DNA from 2 places in the Caballeronia sp. LZ024 genome. Region 1 is predicted to be linked to the other one. Evidence: predicted binding sites of a transcription regulator. Region 1 holds the regulator's gene; the other holds the start of a gene.
The links. Region 1 encodes FliA, which starts transcription of late flagellar genes. Its sites were predicted from a motif close to CTAAAGTTTNNNNNNNNNNNGCCGNTA; they were not measured.

Region 2: QCE48_RS00850 (flagellin) is a predicted target of FliA. The motif match lies at 5,818-5,844, and genes of this name have one in related genera.

The regions. Positions count from the first base shown of each region.
Region 1 is NZ_JARUXL010000001.1:3,315,203-3,323,103, forward strand. Features, by position in the region: gene QCE48_RS15010 (thiamine pyrophosphate-binding protein) at 1-108, opposite strand, end outside; gene flhF (flagellar biosynthesis protein FlhF) at 405-2,174, shown strand; gene QCE48_RS15020 (MinD/ParA family protein) at 2,167-3,072, shown strand; gene QCE48_RS15025 (RNA polymerase sigma factor FliA) at 3,095-3,826, shown strand; gene QCE48_RS15030 (GGDEF domain-containing protein) at 3,990-5,003, opposite strand; gene QCE48_RS15035 (glycosyltransferase family 4 protein) at 5,600-7,901, opposite strand, start outside.
Region 2 is NZ_JARUXL010000001.1:180,486-188,386, forward strand. Features, by position in the region: gene QCE48_RS00830 (ABC transporter substrate-binding protein) at 1-952, opposite strand, end outside; yybP-ykoY riboswitch at 1,164-1,340, shown strand; gene QCE48_RS00835 (sodium:calcium antiporter) at 1,446-2,456, shown strand; gene QCE48_RS00840 (flagellar protein FliT) at 2,580-2,879, opposite strand; gene fliD (flagellar filament capping protein FliD) at 2,895-4,406, opposite strand; gene QCE48_RS00850 (flagellin) at 4,570-5,721, opposite strand; gene QCE48_RS00855 (tetratricopeptide repeat protein) at 5,987-7,901, opposite strand, start outside.

The DNA.
Region 1 (7,901 bases):
CACGCGCTCGACGCCATGCGTGACGAGCCCATCGACGACGAGCCGGGCGCCGGTGGTGGTCGGGGAATCGGAGGAGGAGGAGGAAGAAGCAGCGACTGCGGACGCCATGCGGTGAAATCTCCGTGATTGTTTCGGGCGGTGATCCGACCCGACAGCTTACGCCGAGCGGCCCGCGTTCAGCCAGAGGCGCAAATCCCGATGGAGCCGCGCCGGAACGCGCGCGGCGCCTTTTTGGCCGGTGCGGCCAAATCCCATCATCCGAATTACCCCGCTTTCTCACCCCTTATCGCCAGATAGTCCCTCGCCGACATTCGGAATAATGACTTCCATGGAAAACGGTTGCGGCCTTCGCCGCCGCGCCCGTCAGCAAAGATTGAAGTCGTCAAACCTCATCGGGGGCAAGCTTGAACATTCGTAAATTCGTCGGCGCGACAAGTCGGGACGCACTGCGTCTCGTGCGGGAAGCCCTGGGCCCCGATGCGGTCGTCCTCTCGAATCGCACGCTGGAAGACGGCACCGTCGAGATCGTGAGCGTCGCCGACAGCGATCTGGCGAAGATTTCGCCCGTCGCCGGGGAGGCCGCGCCGTCGATGGCCGCTGCGGCCGCGAAGGCCATCGTGAGCGCCGGCGCGATGAACCCCTATGCGAGCGGCGACGTGTTCTCGTCGGTTTTCGGTGCGAACTCCGAAGCGGACGAAGACGACCACACGCAAGCGCAGCCGGAACTCGCGCCGAAGCGCCGCAACGCCTTCGACGAAGCGCCGCGCACGATGGCCGAATCGAATCCGTGGCTGATCGAGCATGCCCGGCGCGTCGCCCAGCAGGCCGCCGTGCCGACGCCGCCGAACCGCGTCATGACGCCCGCCAGCGCGATCGCCAAGGGCCTCGGTACGCCGGTTCCGGTGTCCGCCGTCGAGAAGACCGAGACGCCGGAAGCGCCCCGCATGCGCCAGCCGAACCCGCCGCAGCACTCGAAGATCGACACGCCCGACTGGGCGCGCGAAGCCGCGCAGATCGCCGCGCGCCGCGCCGCGCAGAAGATCGTCACGGTGCAGATGCCGCAGCCGGAGCCGTCCGACGACGCATCGCATTCGACGTCCCAGGCGCGTCCGGCACAGGAAGGCGCTTTTGCGGGCCTGCCGGCGAGCGCGGCCGCGGCCGTCACGGAAGCGATCCGTGCGCGCATGGAGCAGGTCGTCAACGACACCGTGATGAACGAACTGTCGTCGATGCGCGGGATGATGGAAGAGCACTTCGCCGGTCTGCTGTGGGGCGACCGCCAGCGCCGCAGCCCGACCAACGCCGCGCTGACCAAGCGCCTGTTCGCCGCCGGCTTCTCGGCGCAACTGGTGCGCATGGTCATCGACAACATGCCGGAAATGGAGCACGTCGAAGCCGCGCTGGAGTGGGTGCAGCAGGTGCTCGAAACAAACCTGCCGGTGATGGACAGCGAAGAAGCGATGATGGATCGCGGCGGCGTGTTCGCGCTGATGGGCCCGACGGGCGTCGGCAAGACGACGACCACCGCGAAGCTCGCCGCGCGTTGCGTGATGCGCTTCGGCGCGAGCAAGGTCGCGCTCCTGACGACCGACAGCTACCGGATCGGCGCGCATGAACAATTGCGCATCTTCGGCAAGATTCTCGGCGTGTCGGTGCACGCGGTGAAGGACGGCGCCGACCTGCAACTCGCGCTCTCCGAGCTGCGCAACAAACATATCGTGCTGATCGACACGATCGGCATGAGCCAGCGCGACCGCATGGTCTCCGACCAGATCACGATGCTGTGCGGCGCCGGTCATCCGGTGCAGCGCCTTCTGCTTCTGAACGCGACGAGCCACGGCGACACGCTCAACGAAGTCGTGCAGGCTTACCAGAGCACGCCGGACCAGCCGCCGCTCGCGGGCTGCATCCTGACGAAGATCGACGAAGCCACGAACCTCGGCGGCGTGCTCGACACCGTGATCCGCTACAAGCTGCCCGTGCATTACGTATCGACGGGACAGAAGGTGCCGGAGAACCTGTACGTCGCGACCAAGCGTTTCCTGATCAAGAGCGCGTTCTGCATTCCGCGCGACGGGTCGCCCTTCGTGCCGCAGGACGAAGAAGTGCCCGCGTTGCTGTCCGCGCTGTCGGCGCGTGCTTCCACCGAACTGCATGAGGTTCACTTTGGATAAGTTCGTGCTCGATCAGGCGGAAGGTCTGAGACGGCTTCTGACGAACGCGGGATCGCGCGTCGTCGCGGTGGCCGGCGGGCCGGCCGGCATCGGCTGCACGTCGACGGTGGCGAATCTCGCCGCGGCCCTCGCGATCCACGGCCGCGACGTCCTCGTGATCGACGAGCGCCAGAACGCCGGCTCGCTCAGCAAGATGCTCGGTCTGAACGATACGGGCGCGCTCGCCTCGGTGATGTCGGGCCGGCGCTTCCTGCAGGACGCGGTGACGCGCACGCCGTTCGGCTTTTCGCTCCTGGCGGCGCCGCGCGACGAACGCATCAGCCACGACGCGGGCCAGTGCCGGGCACTGCTCGACGGCCCCGCCGACATCGTGCTGATCGACACGCAACTCGATCGCAATGGTGCGCTGTCGTCGCTCGCGGCGCAGGCGCACGACTTCCTGATCGTGACCCGCGTCGCAGCGGCAGCGATCACCGAAGCTTACGCATGCATGAAGCGCCTGCACTACGCGCACGCTATCGGGCAGTTTCGCGTGCTCGTGAATCACGTGCAGAACGCAACCGACGCGGCCACCGCGTTTGAAAACCTGTCGGGTGTCGCGAGCCGGTATCTCGCCGTGTCGCTCGCACAGGCGGGATACGTCGCGGAAGATGCGCGCGTATCGCGGGCGCGGGAACTCGCGCGCTGTGCCGTCGAAGCCTTTCCGGCGACACCGGCTGCGCGCGACTACCGGCAGATTGCCGCAGAACTTTTGCACTGGCCGATGCGGCCCGCGCCATTCCGGCGGGACGACATCGAAAGAGGCATGACAGCAATGACGGGCGCGGTGGACGAACAGTCCGGATACCGCGCCGGGACCCCGGCCGCTCACGAGTTGAGCAGCACGGCGTCGATGTGACATAGGGAAAGAGGGGATCAAGATGTACAACGCCCAGGGAAAGCTCTCGCAATCCGAAGTGCTGACGCGCTACGCGCCGCTCGTGCGCAGGCTGGGACTCCAGCTCGTCGCGAAGATGCCGGCGAGCGTCGATCTCGACGACCTGATCCAGGCCGGCATGATCGGCCTGATGGACGCCGCGAATCGCTACAAGGAAGATCAGGGCGCGCAGTTCGAGACCTACGCGAGCCAGCGCATTCGCGGCGCGATGCTCGACGAGCTGCGTGCCAACGACTGGCTGCCGCGCAGCATGCGCAAGACCTCGCGCGAGGTGGAATCGGCGGTGCACAAGGTCGAGCAGTCGCTTGGCCGCTCCGCGAGCGAGACCGAAATCGCCGAGCATCTGAAGATGCCGCTCGACGAATATCAGTCGATGCTGCAGGACCTGCATGGCAGCCAGCTCATCTATTACGAAGACTTCGACCGCTCCGCCGACGACGAGCCGTTCCTCGACCGCTATTGCGTCGACCGATCGGACCCGCTGTCCGCGCTGCTCGACGGCAGTCTGCGCTCGGCGCTGGTCGATGCGATCGACAAGCTGCCCGAACGCGAGAAGCTCCTGATGAGCCTCTACTACGAAAAAGGCCTGAATCTGCGCGAAATCGGCGCGGTGATGGAAGTGAGCGAGTCGCGGGTGTGCCAGTTGCACAGCCAGGCTGTCGCCCGCCTGCGCGCGAAGCTGCGCGAACTGGCGTGGTCGAGCGTGGAAGCCTGAGCGTCGACGTTGTAAAGGCGCGCGGCGTTCCGAATCGGGGCCGCGCGCCTGAGTGAATGACGTGCGGCGGCCCGCTTCAAAGCGCGCCGATGCCGGAAAGTTGAGCGAACAAGCGCGGCGTCAGGCCGCGCGCGCTTCGATTTGCCAGCGCGCTCGCAAACATTCAATGCATCTCGAAGTCATGCGCTTCGGCAAACACCGTCTTGCCTTCGCCGAGACTCTTTGCGCGATACATCGCGCGATCCGCGGCCCTGAGCACCGCGGTGATACCGGCCTCATGGGCTTGCGCGGCGCCGGAAAGCAAACAGGCACCGATACTCGCCGATACGCTCACCGGCCGTTCCTGCACTAAAGTCAGATCGGCAAGCGCCGAATGAATGCCATCGGTCAGCGCGAGCACCGCGCTGCGATCGCGCATGTCGCGCGCGAGCACGACGAACTCGTCGCCGCCCAGCCGCGCGATGGTGTCGGTCTTGCGCATACGCCGCGCGAGCAATTGCGCGAACGACTGCAACAGCACATCGCCGACCGCGTGGCCGTAGGTATCGTTCACTTCCTTGAAGCCGTCGAGATCGATCAACAGCAACGCGCTGGTATGAGCGTCGACGGCTTCGGGCGCGGACATCGCGCGATTCACGGCTTGTTCCAGCGCGTAACGGTTGAACAGACCCGTGAGCGGATCCGTCGATGCCTGCCGCGCCAGCACGCGATTCGCGCTGCCGAGCCTGTCGACCAGCACGCTCAGATACACCGACACGCCCAGCACGCTCAAGGCGAGCCCGAGCGCGGCGGCGCGGTTCGCCACCCACCACGGCTGCCACAACGCCAGCGCGATGATCGCGATGAGCGCCGTCGCGCATGAGATGGCGAGCGTGCGTTTGCCATAGCGGCATCCCGAGCCGATCAGAAACCAGAAGACGACCCACAGCAGCGGCAGAGCGAGCGTGCCGCAGAGAAAGAGCATGGCGCCGAGCAGCGCCTGATCGAGGATGGTGGTGATGACGAGCCGGACGTTGGACAGCGACATCATCCGGATGACGAGCCACAGCGTGATGGCGCCGTAAGAGACGTAGAGCGCGATCATCCGCGTGATCAGCGATGCGTTTGCCGAAGGGTGCTGCCATGCATAGACCGCATAAGCCAGCAGAACTGCCGCTCCCATCCCGATACGCAGCATGGCCTGCTCGCGTTCGGGATTCCGGTTGCCGGACCATGCGAAGGCATAGGCCCGGCGTGCCGGTTGATGCGCCTGCTCCATACTGAACCCCTGGTGGTGATTGCTTCCTGCGATGGTCTTTTGCGCGCGTCTTTACCTGTGGTGCTATTGTCGTTTTGCGGCCCCGTCGCGATGATCGTCTTCGACGACCGATATTTTGCAACTTTTTGCATGTTGCTGTGGATCGTGCGGGAATGCATCTCGGACAGGTGATTAACGGCGCTTTTTGCGGATGCTTCAGCGCGATGAGCGAGATCGAGGGCAGGGCGGCGCGATGAGGGATGACGGTTATCGCGTGAAGCGGCCGCTGGCGGCGAAGCGCAGGAAGATGGCGCCGGGTCGAATGGGCGGGCTACGTGGCGTCGCCACGGCCGAGAGCGCTGACGCTCGCGCTCGATGCGGGGTTGCATCAGGAGCGCCACCGGATGTCGGTGACGTATCGCAGAGGGTTGGCGCAGATGGGGTTCGGGTGAGGGACGATCTGGATCGCCGCCACCTGAGTTCGCAACAAGACAAAACGGGAACGTGCGATCGCGCTGCGGTCCCGTCCGGGGCAATCAAAGCAGCGCGACGCCTGCTTCGGTCACCACCTGCCAGTCGAATTCGTCGTGCCCGCAGATCTTCTCCATCGCCCCGGGGAACTCATTCGCCGTCGCCTGCAGATAGCGGAGATCGTCGCCCCATTCGGGCAGAGCGCCTTGCTGTGTGGTCAGCACGACGGTCATATGGTCCTTGTGCGGGCCATCCGCGTGCAGCCTCAGGCTGTGCTGAACCTTCTGCGCGTCACCCTGCGGATCGAGGATCAGCACGGCCGGAATCCGTTCCGGGGCGGGGACGGACCCCTTGCCGGGATTTAGCCCCAGGCAGCGCAGATAGACCTCGTGATAGCGCGACAGTTGCGACTGCGTCGATCCGCTCTTGTACACGATGGCCTGTGCGGTGCGGGCGAGGCCGCGTCGCTGTGCGGGATTGTCGATGAGGCGCGCGACCGCGTCGATCCAGTCATCGGTCGATTCCGACGGCACACGCAAGCCCGAGCAGCCGTTCGTCACCAGTTCGTTGTAGGCCGGATGATCGCTGCCGACCGTCGCTACGCCCGCTGCCGAGTATTCCAGCCACTCCGTGCGCAGCCCGCCATCCACCGATGCCGATGCCGCGAGCGGCATGAGCGCGAGGTCGAGTTCGAGCTGCCGCAACGCGGCGGCATGCGCGGCATAGGATCCGGACGTGCCCGTCATGGTGACGTCTTCGTGGCCCATCCACGCATCGGGCGGCAGCGCGCCGACGAACACGAACTGCACGTCGCCTGCGAAGCGCGCGCGAATCGCGTTCAGCGCCGGTTCGATCAACGCAAAGTTGCACGGTTTCATCGCCGAGCCCATCAAGCCGATGCGCACCTTGCCGCCATGCATGCGCACCGGACTGTAGAAGCGCTCGAAGTCGACGCTCGTCGGCAGCACATGGACGTTGGCGTTGTAAGGCCGCAGCGCATCCGCGAGTGCGGGCGTCGACACCACGAGCGCATGCGCGCGGCGCATGACGTACTCGGTCTTCGGCGCGGTCTGCCGGCTCATGAAGTGCAACGGGTGGTCGGCGGGAAGATCGTGCATAGGCTCGTCCGTCTCGTAGACGACCGGCTTGCCCGTCGAGAACAACTGCTCCAGCTGTTGCGGCGGAACCACCATCGGGAAACGGCGCTGCATCAGAAGCATGTTGAAGGGGCCGAGGGTGCCTGCGTTGTCCTGCACCGGCCAGCTCAGTTGCCAGTGATCCGCGAGCAGCTCGAACGGCCGCGCGAGGCGCGCGCTGACCGCACGGTGCGTGACGGGCTCCGTCGTCAGTACGGCGATGATCGGCTTGGGCGGCTGCGCCACCTCTGCCTGCGACGATGCCGTGTCGGACGAACCGCGGTGCAGGCTCGTTTTGCGCGCCGCGTGCTGCGTCTTCTCCAGGAACACGGGAAGCTGCGCCCGGAACACCTTGCTCATGGCGAGCACGGTCGGATAAACCGTGTCCACGGTGGCGAGTGCCCGTGCGAAGCCGTTCTTCTCGGTGGACATCGCCGAGCCGTTGGCGCCGAATGCGAACTGGTCGGGCACCTCCGTCAGACCGCCATCGGGCAGGAAAATGACCGGGCAGCCGCACATCATCGCTTCAGGACAGACGGACGACAGCTCATACGAGTACAGCACGCGTCCCCGTTGAAGTTTTTTTGCCAGTTCGGGCAGCGACACCGGATTCGCCATCGACAGCAACTCGGTCCCGGCCGGAAAAAGCGAGAAGTCGATCTTGTCCAGCGGATAGCGGTACTGGAAGACGTAGGTCTTGTCCTTTGTGCGCGCCGGGTCGGGTTTGAACAGTTCCGTATCGAGCACCGGGAGAAAGAGAAAATCGACGTCGCTCTTCTTCGCGTCGCCGAGAAAGTTCTCCGAGTAATAGAAGAACAGGTCGTCCTTGCCCTCGTTGAGCGGCTTTCCGCTGATGTACCCGATGCGGTTGAGAATGTAGCGCACGCACACTTCGGCATTCAGCGGGTTGCCGGACACGACTTCCGGATAGACCGCAATCGGCGTGCGCCCCTGCGCACGGTGCAACGTCTGCACTTCGAGCGTGAGCAGCGGGGTGTCGAACTGCGGGTTCACCACGGTCGTGCCGGCAATGTACGCCTCATAGCCGTCGCGATTGAGCACATCGCAAAGCGTGTGCATGACGACGATACCCGCCGACGTTTCCCGATAGTCCGGGGCCATGATGTAGTACGGATGACCCTTGCGCGAAGGGGGAATGCTGGCGATGTTCATGTGGCGGAACCCTGCGTTCTTTGTGCTGACACTCGCCCGAGTCGGCGGCTTGATGGCG
Region 2 (7,901 bases), 3.1 Mb from region 1:
TCTTCAGGTACGTCGTGCGATCGAATGCTTCGTTGAGCGCCTGGCGCACCTTCGGATTGTCGAGCGGCTTCTTCTGCGTATTGAGCGCGACGAACGCCGTCATGAACGCGGGCGTCTCGCTCACTTTCAGCGCCTTGTCCTTCTTGGCGTCGAGCACGTCCTGCGGTTTCGGCGAGAGCGCGATCTGGCATTCGCCCGCCTTGATCTTTTGCGCGCGCACGGCTGCATCCGGCGTGATCGCATAGATCAGGCGGTCGATTTTCGGCTTCGCGCCCCAGTACGACGGATTGACGTCGTAGCGGATCACCGAGTCTTTCGTATAGCTCTTCAAGACGAACGGGCCGGTGCCGATCGGCTTCGCGTTCAGGTCGGCTTGACGGTTCGCCTTCTGCAATTGGTCGGCATATTCGGCCGAATAGATCGACGCGAAACCCATCGTGAGGATCGGCACGAAAGTCGCGTTGGGCTCGTTCAGTTCGAACTTGACAGTGCTGTCGTCGACCTTGGCGACCGACTTGATCAGCTTCACGAGCCCCATCGACTGCGCGTGCGGAAAGCCGCTCGCGCCGGCGACCTTGTGCCACGGATTGCTCTCGGAGAGCATGCGCTCGAACGTGAACACGACGTCGTCGGCGTCGAGCGTGCGGGTGGGCTTGAAATACTCGGTGTTCTGGAACTGCACGTTCGGTCGCAGATGGAACGTGTAGGTGAGGCCGTCGTCGCTCACGTCCCACTTTTGCGCGAGCGCGGGCGTCACCTTCTTCGCGGCTTCGTCGTAGGAGACGAGCGTATTGAAGATCACGTCCGCCGACGCGTTGGTCGTGACGAGCGAATTGAACTGCACGACGTCGAAGCCGTCGGGGCTCGATTCGGTGCAGACGGTAAGCGGCTTCGCCAGGGCGAGTGCCGGCATGGCGACGAGCGCGGCGGCCGCAAGCATATTGAAGCGCATGAGTGGGCGCATGAGTTCTCCCGAGACCTTGAAGGTCGATTGATCGTTACGTTCGTTATCGTTCGACGACGACGCGCGAAGCCGGATGCAAGCCGCGCGCCCGCGCCGGTAGATTATCGAACGCGACCTTTGGCGACAACGATCGGATCGCCATATTCATATGCCCGCCGCGAGACGCGCCTTGCCGAATCGTGGCGCGCGGGCTACACTTCTCCCCGTCTTTGGGGAGTAGCCTTCCTTCCGCCTTCGGAAGGAGAACGCGTCAACATCCTCGGCTTTTCAGCCGTGGCGCGTTCGACCGCGAGTTCATCCGTTCGGTTTGGCGAGACCATTGATGCATCGTGTCGTTCCTGGTCGGACGGCGTGCGATGCATCATGGTTCGCTGACGTCCGACCGTGGAATCATCGTGTCCCCAGAACTCATAAAACAATCCCCCGCACGCGCCGTCACCCGCGCGAATCTCTTCGTGTACGCCTCGTCGCGAGGTGCCGCATGACGACGCTTTTCATCGAACTCGCGCTGATGCTGGCCGTCATTCTCGTGGCGTCCGAACTCTTCACCAACGCGCTCGAACACCTCGGCGAGCGGCTCGGCATTTCCGAAGGCGTGACCGGCTCGCTCTTCGCCGCCGTCGGCACGGCCCTGCCCGAAACGACCGTGCCGATCATCGCGCTGCTCGGCGGCACCGCGAGCCGGGCGGTCAACGAGGAAATCGGCGTCGGCGCGATTCTCGGCGCGCCGCTCATGCTCGCGACGCTGTCCACCTGCCTGATGACGCTCGCGATCCTGAAGTCGCGCGGCATGCGCGGCGTCATTGCGCCGGAGCGCAGCGGCTTCACGCGCGATCTCAACTTCTTCCTGTGCGCCTTCGCCATCGCGGCGGGCGCGATGTTCGTGCCGCACCACGCCTGGCAGGTGCGGGCGCTCTTCGCGGCGAGTCTCGTCGGCGTGTACGTGGTGTATGTGATATCGACGTTCAGGGCGTCGGCGGGACTCGTCGAAAGCGGGCACGGCACCGAGGCGCCCGAACGGCTGTTCGTCTCGCGGCTCGGCCTGCCGACTTCGCTTGCGACGATTGTGCTGCAGTTCGCCATCGGCATCGCGCTTCTGGTCGGCGGCGCGAAGGGCTTCATTCACGGCGTGGAAGGCGTGTCGCAGGTGCTGGGCGTATCGGCGCTGCTGCTGTCGCTGATCATCATTCCGATCGCCACCGAACTGCCGGAGAAAGTGAACAGCATCCTCTGGGCGCGGCGCGGCAAGGACACGCTCGCGTTCGGCAACATCACCGGCGCGATGGTGTTCCAGGGCACGCTGCTGCCGGCCATCGGCATCATGCTGACGCCCTGGGAGCCACGCATCGAAGTGCTCACGGGCGTGCTGATCACGCTCGCCGCGGCGCTCTGGCTGCGTTTTAACGCGCGGCGCAATGGCGTGGTGTTGTGGGCGCTGCTCGGCAACGGCGTGCTGTACGGTGCGTATCTCACGCTGACGCTCGGGCGCTGAAAAAGCGGCCGCACAAATAAGAATGCCCGCCGAGGCGGGCATCAAGAGCGAAGCATTGCGCCGTGCATCGACGCGTCGTTCTTGTTGTTGTTATTCAGGTTATCGGCGCTCGCCGGAAAAACTTTAGAAGCGCGCTGCCTGCTGATAGCGGCTCGCGGCGCTCGCGCGCTCCATCGAACGCCGATGATTCGCGACGAGCGCTTCCTGCGCGATCGCGGCCGCCTGCGTCACCGCTTCGATGCTCGACTGGATCTTGCGGATCGTCGCGAGCGCGTCGGCGGGTTGATCGGCTTGCAGCGACATCAGGAGCGGCGCACGCGCTTCGGCAAGTTCCGCCGCGCGCGTCCATTCGCAGTCCGCCACGGCCGTTTCGATGTCCCCGGTCAAACCCCAGGCTCGCTGAATCAGTTCGTGCTGGCTCATTGCTCGTCTTCCCGGTTACTTGTTGGTTGCCATCGCGCCGGCGCTGTTGGTGCCGCCGAAGAGCTGCGTGAGATAGCTCGACTGGTTCGACATCTGCGACATCAGCGTGTTGAGCGCGGTGAACTGCGCGTTGTACGACGTCGTGAGCTGCGCGGTGTAGGCGGTCAGTTGCGTCTGCTGATCGGCGATGCTCTGCAGGTCGGCGTTGAGCGCGGTCGTGCGCGTATCGATGATGCCGCCCGTCTGCAGGAACGACGTCAGGCTGGTGTTCAACGTCGCGGCGACGCCGGTCGTCGAATTGAAGAGCGAGGCGACCGTGCCGGGGTTGCTCGTCAGCGCCGCCTTGAGCGCGTCTTCGTCGGTTTTCAGCGAACCGTCGGGCTGCAGCGTGATGCCGATCGAGGCGAGGTTGACCTGGTTCGCCCCCACGCCCACGCCCTTGCTGATCGTGCTCGACAGCGTGTTGCGGATCATGTTCATCATCGAGTCGCCGAGCAGCGCGCCGCCCTGCGAGCCCGCGCTTTGCGTCGAATCGAAAGCCGTCAGCGACGATGCCGTGCTGATGAAGTTGTTATAGGCCGTGACGAATCCGTCAATGGCGGTCTGCTGCCCGGTCGTGTCCTGCGCGACCGTGAGCGTCTGCGTGGTGCCGACCGCATCGGCGGTGAGCGTCAGCGAAACGCCCGTCAGCGCGCCCGTGACCGTGTTGGTCGAGCTCGTTGCGGCCGTGCCGGCGATCGTGAAATTGGCGTCCATGCCGGCCGTCGTTTGCGTCCAGTTCGACGAATTGACGGCGGTTTGCGCGGGCGTCGTGACGCCGTTCGAGGTCGTGGCGGCGGTGTAGGTGGTCGCGACGTTGAGATTGCTCAGGCCGTTGTCGGTGGTCGGCGTGACCGTCACGTTGATGCCGTTCGTCTGGCCCGTCGACGAGGAGCGCAGCACGAGGTGCGCGCCGTCCGTCCCGTTGACGATGGTGGCCGTGACGCCGGGGTTGCCCGTGCCCGAGTTGATCGCGGAAGCGATGCCCGCGAGCGTGTTGTTGGTCGAATCGATGTTGACCGACATGCTCTTGCCGCCGATCGACAGGTTCATCGTGCCCGTGCCGAGCTGCGCCGTGCTGCTGAACGCGCCCGAGGTGATCGATTGCGACGTGGCGATGTTGCTCACCGAAACGGCGTAGCTGCCCGCCACCGCGCCGGTGCTTGCCGTGCCCGTCAGGCCCTTGCCGCTGCCGGTCGCCGTGAAGGCGTTGAGCGTGGTGCCGTCGGCGAGCGAGCTGGCGGCGCTTTGCAAGAGCGACAGCACGGATTTCAGCGTGCCGACCGCGGTGAGTTGCGTGTTGTCCTTGGTTTGCTTCGAGGTGAGCGCGTCGGTCTGACCCGCCACCTTGGCATTGACGATCGCGGTAACGAGGGAGTTCACGTCCATCGACGAATTGGTCGAGCCGCTGATGATCGACTGGGCGGCCTGCTGGACTGCACTGTTCGGGTCGACTGTGGACGCCGACGTGGTTGCTACCGTGGACATGTATGACTCCGCTCCTGGCGTGTGCCTGATCGGTTGAGGAATGCCTGCTCAGAAATGACGATGTGATGCGTAAAACAGAAATGCCGATCGGGAGGCAAGCCTCCCGGTGTACTTCGGCCGGCGCGCGGTACGGCTCGCGCGCCGGTCATGGCCGTGACGATGCTTAGCCGAGGAGCTTCAGGACCTGCTGGGGCATCGAGTTCGCTTGCGCCAGAACCGAGATGCCTGCCTGTTGCAGCACTTGCGCCTTGCTCAGGTTCGCGGTTTCCTGCGCGAAGTTCGCGTCGGTGATCTGCGATTGAGCGGACGACAGGTTGGTGGCCTGCGCGGTCTGCGTGGCGGCTACCGAACTGAAGCGGTTCTGCACGGCGCCGAGCTGTGCCTGCAATGCGTTGACCGAGTTGAGCGCGTTGTCGACCGCTTCGATCGCGGACGATGCACCGTCGGTGCCGCTGATGTCGATCTCCGACACTTGGGGCGGCTTGCTGTTCGCGTTCAGCGTCGCGAGTTCCGTCGTTTGTGCGGTCGTGGCCGACGGCACGTTGGTCGTGTTGAGCGAGATGCTGCCAGCGCTCGTCAGGTTGCCGAATACGTTCGACGAATTGAACGACTGGGTTGCCGAGGTCGTGCCGTCGCCGAGGGACTTGTTGTCCTGGTCGGTGAACGTGTAGCCGCCATTGCCGTCGGCGATCACGTTGATCGAGGTGATCGAAGCACCCGTCGTGACGTTGGCGCCCGAAGCGTTCAGCGACAGACCGTCGACCGTTCCGACGACCGTGCCCTTCTGCGGGTTGCTGCCGCCAAGCGACAGGGCCGAGACGTTTGCGCCCGTGCCGAGGTCGATCGTGATCGACTGGCCGACGTTCGCGCCGACCTGGAACGTCTTGCTGCCGGCGGTGCCGTCGAGCAGGTTCGTGCCGTTATACGTCGTTTGCGACGAGATGCGGTTGATTTCGCTGATACGCTGCGTCACTTCCTTTTGCAGCGAGGTCTTGTCGGCCGTCGAGAGCGAGCCGCTCGATGCTTGCACGGCGAGCTGGCGAATACGCTGCAGGTTGTCCGTGATCTGGCTGAGACCGCTCGATGCCGTCTGGACCATCGACACGCCGTCGTTGGCGTTCGACACGCCCTGGTTCAGGCCGTTGATCTGCGAGGTCATGCGCGAAGCGATGGCGAGGCCTGCTGCGTCGTCGGCTGCGCTGTTGATGCGCTTGCCCGACGAAAGGCGCGTGATCGCCGACGACAGGGCGCTCTGCGTGCCATTCAGGTTTTGCTGGGCGACCAGCGAGTTGATGTTGCTGTTAATACCGATCATGTTAGTTCTCCAATGAGGCCGGGCAGGTGTTTCGTCTGTTGACAAAGCCGTTTGTGGCGGAAGCGTCCGTCGTTTTGTCTGGCCGCTTGTTTAGGTTTTCGGCCCGCCTTTGGCAAACTTTAGGCATCTCGTTGCATTTGCCTGTGGAATGTCAAAGAAGCCTTATGCCGCGCGGCTTCCGAGGGGGCAAACGTTTGTCGCCGCCCACCCGGATCGCACGCCGGACAGCCCGAACCGGACCGCGGCGGACGGTTTTGCCGACGCCTCAGGCGTCGAACGTGGCGGGTGCTTCGCCTGCGCACCAGCGCTGCCACATCGTGCGCACCGCGCGCGAAAAACCCGCGGCCACCGTGTCCGCCGCGAACGACGGCGACTGCATGCAACGCTTGCGCATGCCGTCGCGAATCTCCGCGAGCCCCTGTATATCGGCAGCGCGCGCCAGACCCTTAGCCACGAAGTCGGCGCTGTCCTTCGCGACGAAGTCGTCGAGCCCCGCATGGGAGAGCGCCGAGATGCTGCCGCGGCTCGCGATCAGGTCGCCCGGGACGGTAAGCGTCGGCACGCCCATCCACATGGCCTGCAGCGTGGTCACGCCGCCGGCGTAGGGGAACGTGTCGAGCGCGATGTCGACGTCGAGGTGATGGGCGAGATACCTTTCCAGTTGCGCGCGATGGCGGAACTCGATGCGGCTCGCATCGACGCCTTCCTTGGCGAACCAGTCGGTGAGAATCGTGTGGCTGTTGTCGCGCGGCATGCCGGCGATCATCAGCCGGGCGTCCGGCAGCGCCCGCAGCAGTTCGGACCAGAGCGCGATGGTGCGCGGACGCAGCTTGTTGAAGCGGTTGAAGCTGCCGAACGTGAGGTAACCGTTGGAAAGCGCGGGAAGCGCGTTGACGCGCGGCGCGGCTTCCGACGGCTGGAAGGCCGCGAACGCAGGCAGATAGGCGATCTTCTCGGTGAACTGGCCGTCGATCTGCTCGCGCGGCACATAGAAGCGATCGGCGATGTAGTAATCCATCGACGTCATGCCGGTCGTGCCGAGATAGCCCATCCAGGTCGCCTGGACGGGCGCCGGCTTGCGCGCGAACGTCAGGAGCCGGTTGTAGCCGGTATGGCCCGACAGGTCGATCAGCACGTCGATGCCGTCCGCGCGGATCTTGTCGGCGAGCGCGCCATCCGTGAGGCCGGAAATGTCGTGCCAGCGCTCGACGAGCAGACGCAGCCTATACGTGACTTCGTCGTTCACCGAGCGGTTGTAGTAGGCGTGCACGGACACGCTCGGATCGTTCGCCAGATGGCGGAACACCGGCTCCATGAAGACGGCGACGGGGTGCTTGTTGAAGTCGCCGGACACGAAACCGACGCGGATGCGGCGGTTCGGATCGATGGCGTTGCGATGCTTCTTCCAGGTGCGCAGAAGCGGCTTCTCGCATTGCTCGGCGAAGTACAGATGCTGCCGGAAAAGCGCTTTCGGATCGATGTCGTCCTTGTGCGTCAGGCAGAACAGCATGTTCTCGTGCGCGCTTTCGACGTTCGGCTTCAGTTCGATCGCGCGCCGGTGATGCGCCTCGGCCTCGTCGATGAGACCCTGGTCCAGCAGGATGACGCCGAGCGTGTCGTGAGCCTGCGCCGAGCGCGGATCGATGTCGATCGCACGGCGGCACGCCGCCTGCGCGTCGTCGAGACGCAGCGTGGAGCGCAGGGTCATGGCGAGGATGCGGTGCGCCTCGCCATAGTTCGGGTCCTGCGCGATCATCGTGCGGCACTCGGCTTCGGCTTCGAAGAACTTGTCGCCCAGACGCAGGGCGTCCGCGAGGATGCGGCGAGCGTCGATGAAATCGGGCCGCAGTTCCAGCAGACGGCGCAGCGCGGCGATGCCGCGTTTCAGATCCATCAGCTTGACGGAACCGACGCCCACGATCTCCCAGCCGAACGCGAACGCCGGATCGCGCGCGACGAGCGTGCGCGCGAGCGCGACGGCTTCCTCGATGCGTCCGGCGGAATAATGCGCGCGCAGCTGGCTGAGTTCCTGGGGCGTGGGCGACGTGCGGCCATCGGCTGTCGCGACGGCTTCGCGCTCCTGGGTCGCCTCGCGCAGGTCCGCGGCGAGCCGGTCGATCGCCGGGCCGTTCACGCCTTGCGTGCGCGCGAGGTCGAGCACGAGATTCGCCGCGGCGACC